2 regions of the Arthrobacter sp. TmtSoilC79 genome follow, and region 1 is predicted to be linked to the other one. Evidence: predicted binding sites of a transcription regulator. Region 1 holds the regulator's gene; the other holds the start of a gene.

The links. The regulator LexA, encoded in region 1, represses DNA repair genes until DNA is damaged. The targets are predictions, from matches to a motif close to TCGAACANNTGTTCGA.
Region 2: a site for LexA is predicted at 2,253-2,268, ahead of AC6JA3_RS14650 (Y-family DNA polymerase). Genes of this name have one in related genera too.

The regions. Positions count from the first base shown of each region.
Region 1 covers NZ_AP046051.1:2,963,570-2,968,779, forward strand. The annotation lists gene hisH (imidazole glycerol phosphate synthase subunit HisH) at 1-427, opposite strand, end outside; gene hisB (imidazoleglycerol-phosphate dehydratase HisB) at 424-1,050, opposite strand; gene AC6JA3_RS13620 (histidinol-phosphate transaminase) at 1,097-2,215, opposite strand; gene AC6JA3_RS13625 (LysM peptidoglycan-binding domain-containing protein) at 2,293-2,652, opposite strand; gene lexA (transcriptional repressor LexA) at 3,025-3,768, shown strand; gene AC6JA3_RS13635 (ATP-dependent DNA helicase) at 3,765-5,210, opposite strand, start outside.
Region 2 covers NZ_AP046051.1:3,211,132-3,216,341, forward strand. The annotation lists gene AC6JA3_RS14645 (uroporphyrinogen-III synthase) at 1-806, shown strand, start outside; gene AC6JA3_RS14650 (Y-family DNA polymerase) at 892-2,190, opposite strand; gene AC6JA3_RS14655 (hypothetical protein) at 2,610-2,774, opposite strand; gene AC6JA3_RS14660 (chymotrypsin family serine protease) at 3,111-4,397, opposite strand; gene AC6JA3_RS14665 (hypothetical protein) at 4,533-4,739, opposite strand; gene AC6JA3_RS14670 (hypothetical protein) at 4,897-5,055, shown strand.

The DNA of each region.
Region 1 (5,210 bases):
GCGGGACAACGGGTGCCGGCAGGAGTTCCACCTTGCCCGGCCACTCGGCCATGCCTTCGGATTCGGTGCCGTGTTCCACCCCGGCTTCGAAAAGGACCTGCAAACCAACGCAAATGGCAAGTACCGGGCGCCCACCGGCAACCCGGCGACCGATCATGCGGATGCCGTCTACTGCTTTGAGTTCCTTCATGACGGTTTCGAAGGCGCCGACACCGGGGACCACCAGGCCGTCGGCATTGAGTACGTCTTCGGGTTTGGAACTGAGCACGACATGAGCCCCGGCACGTTCCAAGGCCCTGACAGCCGAACGAACGTTGCCGGAACCGTAGTCGAGCACCGTGACAGTGGGCTTGCCTTCCGGCGACGTGGGCTTGACCGAAGCGATGGTGTCGGCCACTGCCCCGTCCTTGAGTACCTGACCGCTCACAACGCCCCCTTGGTGGAGGGAATGCCCTCGACCCTGGGATCGGATTCCACCGCGGCACGGAGCGCCCGGGCAAAGGCTTTGAACTGGGCTTCCACGATGTGGTGGGGATCGCGGCCGGCGAGAACGTTCATGTGCAGGCAAATCCCTGCGTGCAGGGTAATGGCCTCAAAAACGTGGCGGGTCAACGAACCGGTGAAGTGACCACCAATCAAGTGGTACTCCTGGCCGGCAGGTTCTCCGCCGTGAACCAGGTACGGCCGGCCCGAGACGTCCACCACGGCGTGCGCCAGGGCTTCATCCAAAGGAACGGTGGCTTCACCGAAGCGGCGGATCCCGGCCTTGTTACCCAGGGCTGTGCGCAGCACCTCACCGAACGTGATGGCCACATCTTCCACCGTGTGGTGGGCATCGATGTGGGTATCGCCGGTGGCTTTGACGGTCATGTCAATCAGCGAGTGCTTGCACAGTGCCGTGAGCATGTGGTCATAAAACGGCACGGAGGTGCTGATGTCCGAGACACCGGTCCCATCCAGGTTGATCTCCACCAGGACTGAGGATTCGCTGGTGGTGCGCTCCATGCGCGCGGTGCGGGCAGCGGACGGCGTGGCGCCGGTTTCGCTCATTGGGATGTCCTTATACACGAAGAGTGAATGGGTTCAACATACAAGTTTAGGCGGGCTGTGACCCCTGGCCGTCCAACAGCGCTTCCAGCGCCTGGAGGAACGCCGTGGTTTCCGGCTCTGTTCCGGCCGTAACCCGCAAGTGGCCGGGAATGCCGACGTCGCGGATCAGGACCCCCGCATCAAGCAGGCCCTGCCAGATCGCATGCGGGTTCTCGAGCCCACCGAAGAAAACGTAGTTGGAGTCCGACGCTGCAGGCTTCAAGCCCATGCGCAGGAGTTCGGTCACAATCCGGTCGCGTTGGATCTTAATGTCCTCGACGTCGGCCATGAGGGCTTCGCGGTGATTAAGCGCGGCGAGGGCGGTCGCCTGCGTGACAGCCGAGAGGTGGTACGGGAGGCGGACCAACCTGATGGCATCCGTGACCTCCGGCGCCGCGGCCATGTAACCCAGCCGGGCACCCGCAAGGGCAAACGCCTTGCTCATGGTGCGGGAAACGATCAAACGCTCGCGCCCAGGCAGCAGGGTCAGTGCGCTCGGCGTATTGTCGTGGGCGAACTCGTGGTAAGCCTCGTCAACAATTACTATGGCCCGGCTGGCTTCGCCGGCCTCGTAAACAGCCTCAACGACATCAAGGCCCAGCCCTGTGCCGGTTGGATTGTTGGGAGAGCAGAGGAACACAATGTTGGCTCCTGTTTCACGGACCTGGGCGGCAGCCGAGGCTGCATCGAGCCCATAGTCCTCGGCCCGGACCCCCTGGACGTACTCTGTATCCGTGCCGCTGGCCAGCAACGGGTACATGGAGTACGTGGGCGGGAATCCCAGCGCCTTCCGGCCAGGTCCGCCAAATGCCTGGAGGATCTGCTGCAACACCTCATTGGAACCGTTGGCTGCCCAGATGTTGCCGGGAGTGAGACCGTGGCCAAGGTATTCGGCCAACGATTCCCGGAGTTCAGTGAACTCCCTGTCCGGGTAGCGGTTGAGCCCGGTGGCGGCAGCAGCTACAGCTTCCGTGATGGCCGCCTGAACATCCGCAGGGACTCCATGGGTGTTTTCGTTGACGTTGAGCAAAATGGGAACATCAAGCTGCGGCGCGCCATAGGGGCTCAGTCCACGCAGGTTGGTCCGGAGGGGTAGTCGGTCAAGTCGCTCAAGCTGGTCACTCACCACCCCAGTTTAAGGGGCTGGGTGGACTGGCCACTAACTGTGACGCCAAACCCCGGCGGGCGCCGGGACGGAATTGGCTAGCTGGCGGGTACAAACAGCTGCTGGCCAGGCTGGATGCGGCCACCGCGGAGGTCGTTCAACTGGATGATCTCGGCGATGACATCGCGCGGATCCCGCTCAGGAGCGGCAGCCCCGGCGATGCCCCACAGTGACTGACCCGGCTGGACCGTTACCGTTACCGCAACAGGTGGCCGAAGCTGCGCCTGCGAATCAGATGCCTTTGCAGGAGAGGTGATGAAACCAGCAAGGCTCAGCAGCGCAGCCACCAGCAGCATCGCAGGGATGCCGAAGAAGACGATCCGTCCCCGTCGGGTCAGACGCAGGCGCGTCGGCGCCTGGGTGGTACGGAAATCAGCGAACGTAGTGATTGCGGACATGAGCTGAGCCCTTCTGAGCTATTGCCGTGCGCCGGATCCCGGTACATGGCTGCCAATTCTTTGGTGTTCCCCTGCGTGTCACGGCTTGTCCGAACACTTTGTTCGAACACTCTGTTCGAACACTCCGTTCGAACATCGGGCCCCAACAGCAGGTTTATAGAACACATATTCGAACCTTGCTATGACATTTTTAGCACTTATCAACGAACGGTGTCGAGACTCGCTAGAACAAATGTTTGATAAAGGCCTGTGGCTGCCCTACGTTTGAGTGAAGAAACAGCACTGTTTCAGTGGAACAGGAGGGTCTGACATTTTTGGCAGACCCCTTCGTCCCCGGGCACACTCCGGGCGGAATGAAAGGCATTGGCGAACATGGCAGCGAAAGCCACCGGCGGCGGGGCACCCCTGCGGAGCCAGCAGCCTCAAAAGAGTCCCAAAAGCCTGACCGTCCGGCAGAAGAAGATCCTGGAAACCATCCAGCGATCAGTCAACGACAACGGGTATCCGCCCAGCATGCGCGAGATCGGTGACACTGTAGGGCTCGCGAGCCTGTCGAGCGTGACTCACCAGCTCTCCCAGCTGGAAAAACTTGGTTATCTCCGCCGCGATCCCAAACGTCCCAGGGCCATGGAAGTCCTGATGCCCCTTACCCTCGATGGCGGACCCATCCCGGGAGTGGAAGCGCCGGCAACTCTGCGCAGCACGGGCGGCTTTGCCGTGACGGAGCTTGCCAGCGCCAGCGATACTGCCATGGTGCCCTTGGTTGGCCGCATTGCTGCCGGCGGCCCCATTCTGGCTGACCAGACTGTGGAGGACGTGCTTCCCCTGCCCCGGCAGCTCGTCGGGCATGGCGAGCTGTTCATGCTGAAGGTGGCCGGCGATTCGATGATCGACGCTGCTATCTGCGACGGCGACTGGGTTGTGGTCCGCCGGCAGAACGACGCGATTAATGGAGACATCGTCGCCGCCCTGCTGGACGACGAAGCAACCGTCAAAACCTTCCGCCAGCGCGATGGCCATACGTGGCTTCTTCCCCAAAACACCCAGTACGAACCCATTTTGGGCGACCAAGCCACCATCATGGGCAAGGTCGTATCGGTCCTGCGCTCCCTCTAGGAGGCCTTGGAGGACCCCAAACGTTCCAGCACGCCCCGAACCACTGCGCGGTCCGTCGTAGCCCAGAAGGGCGGCAGTGCAGCCCGGAGGAAGCCTCCGTAGCGCTCCGTCGAGAGCCTGGAGTCCAGGACAGCCACAACCCCTTTGTCGCCGGTGGACCGGATAAGCCGGCCTGCTCCTTGAGCCAGGCGGATAGCGGCATGAGTAGCTGACACGGCCATGAAACCGTTCCCGCCGGACTGCGCCACAGCGCGTGAGCGGGCAGTCATCAGGGGGTCATCGGGCCGCGGGAAGGGAATACGGTCAATGACCACCAGGCGGCATGAACCACCCGGGACATCCACGCCCTGCCACAAGGACATCGTGCCGAAGAGGCAGGTATCGGGTTCATCGGCAAACTGCTTGACCAAGGCTGCCATGGTGGATTCGCCCTGGCAGAGGATATTGACATCAAGTCGGAGCCGCATGGCATCGGCAGCTTCCTCGGCGGCCCGTCGCGAGGAAAAAAGGCACAATGCTCCCCCGCCGGAGGCACGGATGAGGTCTTCCAACTCATCCAGGGCATCAGGTGAGGTTCCACGGCCTGGCTTGGGCAGGTGCTTGGCCACGTACAACACCCCTTGTTTGGGGTAGTCGAAGGGTGATCCGACGTCGATCCCCGTCCAGCTCGGTGCACCATCGCCGATCAGCCCCAGGCCTCCGGCTGCCGGCTCAAAAGCCGAACCGATGGCCAGCGTCGCGGAGGTGAGCACCACCGTGTGGCCCGCAAACAGGCCTTCCCTCAACCTGCCAGCAACGCTCAACGGAGCGATGTTGATAAGAGCAGGGGCAGTCTCGTCGGGTTGGGAATACCCCTGGCTGGGGTCAAAGGTGCTGTTCCGCGAGAACCATACGACTTCCCGGTTCTCCTTGGCGGCCAGCATGCGCTCACACAGCTCCAGGATGAGCATGAGCCGTGAGCGGGCCAGTTGCCGACCGCCGTCGACCGCGTTTGAAGAGTCGGTCTTCGAATCCGACAACGCCGCGCGCGTGGCTTCGCGCAACTGATCCAGGCAATCGAGCTGTTCGTCGTTGAGTCCGCTGGGCAGAAGTCCATTGGGAACGCCCGCTATGGCCATGTCCAGGCGATCGGCCGCGGCATTGAGCGCATCCACCGTAATGGCGGTGTGCTTGCGGGCACTTGACGCCGCTGCGTGGACCATCGCCACGGACAGCTGGCCGGAGACCGCGCCGGTGACGCGGTCCTGCAGTTCGTGCGCCTCGTCAACCACCACGACGTCATATTCAGGCAGCACAGCGAGCCCCTCAAAAGCGCTGACGGCCAGCATGGCGTGGTTGGTAACCACAACGTCGGCCTCACCGGCCCGTGAGCGCGCCAGCTCGCTGAAGCACTCTTCGGCCAGCGGACACTTCTGCGCGCCGAGGCACTCCATGGAGGTGAC
Region 2 (5,210 bases), 250 kb from region 1:
TGTTCGTCCGTGGACCCAAGGCCCGCGGTGCCGTACGCGCGGCCGGTCTTGCCGACGTCGGAATCAGCAGTGACGAAACCACGGCCACGCTGGTTGACATGCTCCTGGCCGAAGGCGTGCGCGGCAAGACGGTGGCCGTGCAGCTGCATGGTTACACCGATGTGCGCCAGCTGGAACGGCTGCGCATGTCCGGTGCCATTGTCCTGACCGTCACCCCCTACCGCTGGGTGAAGCCCGACGGCGAGGACAAGCTCCCGCGCTTGATCGAGGCTGTGGTGGGCGGCAACCTCGATGTCCTGACCTTCACCAGCGCACCAGCCGTGGACGCGATGTGGAGCACAGCCCACGAAATGGGCCTTTACCGTCAGCTCATCGAAGCCCTGAAGGGCCCCGTGACGGTTGCCGCAGTGGGGCCTGTCACCGCACAACCACTGGTCGACGCCGGTCTGACGCCACTGATCCCTGACCGTTACCGCATGGGGGCGCTGATCCGGTTGGTTACCGAGCACTTGTCCCTGAACCATGTGCGCCGCTTGGAGACCAAGAGCGCCACCATTGAGCTGCGTGGGCGTTGCCTGCGGATCAACGGTGAGGTCATTGACTTGGCGCCCGCTCCCCTGCTGCTCCTGCGTGCCCTGCTCGGCGCGGGCGGGGCAGTGTTGTCCCGCGAGGCGCTCTCGGACCTGTTGGATCTGCGCGGCTCCGTGCATGCCCTGGACATGACGGTCAGCCGGCTGCGCTCCTCGCTGCCCGATGGCAAGCTCGTGGAAACGGTAGTCAAGCGCGGGTACCGGCTGCGGGCGTAGGTGTACTGCCCGGGCCGCCTGCCTGGGGTGCCTGCCTGAGTTGCCTGTCCGGGCTGCCTGCCGGCAGTAGTGGCGTCCGCCCACCTCAGGCCGCCTTCACCAAAGGAAGTTCATCCCAGTTGGTGGTGTACCGGGGACTGAGCATGTCCCGTTTCATGGACCAGTCGGGTCCTCCCTTGATTCCGGCGTGCCCCAAACCGATGGAGCCCCGGCCGTAGCGCTTGCTGACTTGCTCCAACAGGGGGCCGATCCCACGTTCCTCGTGCCGGTTCTCAAAGATCTCCAGTGGTTTCTGGTTCCCGCTGGGGCGGAGGTCAGTAACCATGATCCCGGCCTTGGCGTATCTGACCCCTTCCTGGATCCTGGGAACCAATGCATGGGCAGCCTTGGTCAGCAGCACGGGATCCGAGGTGGGCATGGGCAGCTTGACGTTAACCGTGGGAAAGGACTTGTCGTTGGGGTTGTAGAACGAGGTGGCGGCAAAGGCTGTGAGCAATTTTGCTTGGAGATCGTGTTTGGCGAGCCTGGCACTTGCCATCTGGCCGTAGACGCTGAGTACCTGCCGCAGCTGCGCCGCCGTCGTAATCGGCGTTGAAAAGGAGCGGGAGAAGATCAGCTGGTCCCTCCCGATCCTTTCCTCCTCCATCGGGATGCACGGGGTGCCCTGCAACTCCAGCACGGTGCGCATCATAAGAATGGAGAATTTGTCCCGCAGGGCCACAGGGTCGGCCCGGACCAGGTCAAGGATGGAGAAGATCCCCATGGCGTTCAACCGTTTGGTCAGCCTGGTGGCCACGCCCCAGATCTCAATCACCGACAGCCGTGCCATCAAGGCCTCCCGTTGGGCCTCAGGAACGGAGTCCCAGCGGCACACTCCATTGAAAGCCGGATTGTGCTTGGCCCATTTGTTGGCCAGCTTGGCGAGCGTCTTGGTACGGGCAATCCCCACGCAGACCGGCACGCCCACATGCCGTTGGCACGCAGTTTTGATGGTCCGTCCCAGTTCGAGCAGCTCTTCCGGTTGACCTTTTACCCCCAGAAACGCCTCATCAATGGAGTACACCTCCTGCCATGCCGAGTACCGGGCCAGGAGCTCCATCACACGGGAGCTGATGTCCCCGTAGAGCTCGTAGTTGCTTGAGAGGGCAATGAGACCCCACTCCTTGGCCCGTGGAGCAAGTTTGAACCAAGGCTCCCCCAGCCCGATCCCCAGCTTCTTCGCTTCCGGAGACCTGGTCACTGCGCAGCCGTCGTTGTTGGACAGCACAATCACTGGCTTGCCCTCCAGCGAAGGGTTGAAGGCACGTTCCGCCGAAGCGTAGAAACAGTTGATGTCCACGTGGGCGATCTCTTGCATCCGGTGCATGAGTGCTGGCTTGGACATCGGTCTCCTCCGTTCGGCCTTAGCACGCGTGCCGCCATTCTGGAGCAGGACACGCCGCGCACTCGAACATATATTCGAATACCTTTACTGTACCGCCAGGCCCCGACAAATAGCTGAGCTCTTCCTACCCGATGTCCACGGCAGCGGTAAGGCATCCGTACGACTGGCTCCGTTGAACCAATCCTCGCCAACCATTTCGGTCGTTGTATTCGATGTTCGTGAACGGCGCTCCCGCAGCATCGAGTCGATCGGTTTCCAGTACAAACACGTTGTCGAGTTCGACGCATGTATGCCTGACAAATCCACCGTCAAAAGGGCTGTAGTCGTGTCGCGGGTTCAGGCTGGCGGTGCCTGTATCGTTTGGACCCAATGATGTAAACCCTGTCAGGTGTCAGAATTCCCTTCACGCGCTTCCCATCCTAACTATCGGAGTGCGTCACGGAGATGTTGTTGGCCAGTGTCCCAAACGTGGCATCGAGGCTCAGAGCATAAGCCTGTTGGCCCAAACCTATCCCGGCCTGTTGACCCGCGGTTCGCGAGGAGATGGAGAGATTGTTGTACTTGGACTTCCGCTTCAACCTCATGGCAGGATGGTCCGCCGGAGTGGGTCTGGTCGAAGCAGGACCGCCATTCCACCCAGCGTCGTTGACAAAATTGTTTGGAATCGGCCCCCAACCATCAACATTGGAGTTCTTGGCTGTGTCCGCGATCATGTTGTTGCCAGACGAAGCGATCTGGCCATTAACGCTCTCTGACTCCTCAAGCCAAAAGCCTTCGCCGCCGCAATTCTGCGCTTCGACCGAGGAGAATTCGCAGGAACCGTAAATCGTGGTACTCGGAATTGGAGAGGTTGAAAAGGCCTCGACCGGAGAACCGGACGAGGCCTTTCGTAGCCAGCAGGTTGGGGCGTGTAGCAGTAACTACCAGGTAACCAAATCCATCCCCGCGCTGTTCGCAATCGTGCGCGTAGACGTAAACCACACGTATCGACTGCAGTAGTTGGCCCCGCCGTCCCGAACGCTGCCGCAATTGCCGTAGTTATATAGGGGGCCAGCGACGGCCTGGATCATTCCGACAGCGCCGACGCTGCCATTGCCGTAGGGGGCAAGTACGGGCCCACCGCTATCCCCTTGGATTGCGGCACGCTGACCGTCCACTGTTTGGTAGCCCTCGATTTGGGAGGCGTAACCGTACCCGTCATTCCAGGAAAAATTCGTGTAAAGGACGCTGATATTGCAATGCACGCCGGAGTTCCCGCCGCTTGTGCAGATCCAGTCGCCCAATGAAACGTCGTGGAATCCAGCAACAGGTTTGGAATATCCTGCCGTGTTGTTCCACGCGCCGTCAAACATCCAACGGCTTCCGCCTTCGGACAGCATGGCGGCTTGACCATCGGGAGTATCCCACCACTGCATTCCTGCTGAGGATCCGGTATTGTCGCGGGCAGTCCACCAGCCAGATCCCTCACAGTGGCGGGCCGTATTGGTCCACTGCCCTGTTCCCGTTCTGGCTTTCAGCGCAAACCCAGTTGTGCAAGCTGTTTGGTTGCTGTTGAGTATGTACGCACCTGAGTTGAAGGGGTGGGAGTCATTCATGCGAGTGGCGGGGCGTGACTGGACTCCATCAATGACTTGGATAGGCCACTTGGTAATGTCGCGTGCAAGGTTCTCCACTGCAGCCCGTTCCGATGATGTGAGCAGGCCGCCTTCATTCTTGACGGCGTATCCGCGGATGGATATTTCACCTGAATCATCGCCGATGCCTCCGATGGAAGCTATCTTGAATCCCAGCGGTTCAAAGGCCTTGTCATTATTTATGAGGGCTTGAGTCGCCGAATCAATTTCGGGGACCGAATATGGACGCTCGGAGAATGTCACCATGATGCCTCGCTTTCGTCCTTCGTTGGCGACGGTTTCGCGAAGCAGGGATGAACCCTTCCACAATGCCTTTACAGAAAGGCTTTTTGCATCATTAACCTGTTCAACGTAGCCAGCATCGTAGATTCCCGGGACCTGTGTGATCCAGTACTTGAAGTCGGAGAGCTTCTTCTGGTTGTCCAAGAAGTCGACACCTACACTCTTGGAGTATTCCTCGATAGCGCCCTCCCCCGGCGGCGTGACCGGGGCATCCGATGCCGCCACGGCGGGGCTGATAATGCCGAGCAGCAAGACAAAAGTACCTGCTGCAATGGGTAGTGGTTTCTTCAATGAATCCCCGTCCAGTGCGGGCCGATTCGGTCTCGGTCCGTGTTTGATGAATTATTCAATGTCTTAAGACTGTGGCGGTCCGCAAGGCTATGCCCGAGCCGCGTATTGCTCCCTAATACCTGAATCCGGGGCAGTTCAGATCGCGCCGAAAGTCAGGGAGTCTTGACCTCTCGTCCATGTCAGCGCCCCGTTGGTGTAGTTGAGTTGAACGCCGTCCTTGAGGAAGTTGAGGGCCCAGGTCTGCTGTTCACCTCTCGCAGCATCAACACAGCCGGATGCGCCGATCGCGAGCTTCCCGGACAATGTCATGTTCGAGCCATCAATGGTGACGGGGGTGTTCACTGGTCCACATGGAAGAACAGCCGTCAGGTATGTTTCCTGACCAACTCGGTCCAACTGTGCTGTCACTTGTCCCTCGCTGACCCATGCCATGGGCTGACCTTCAGCAGTACCGGCTGTACTTTTGAACTTCCCGCACGGCGCATCAGGCAGGAATTTCGTGCACTCGCTCGAGGGCGACGCCGACCCGGTGCGCACCTCGGGACCTACGGCCGGCGTTCCTCCGGTTCCGCACGACGAGACGGTTATTGCTGCCAGCCCAACGGCAGCAATACTCAAGAACGACCGCAGTGTCTCCATAACTCCCCCAGCAAAATGATCAACAAAAGCGAATACTAATTGATTAAACGCAGAGCATACCCCGCCCAAAAAGTCCAGAAAAGGTAAGGCGTGCACAGGTCTCGAAGCATACGGTTCATTTACCTATTACACAAGCAATTTTGCTTGGAATTTTGATAGCAAAATTCAAAGGAT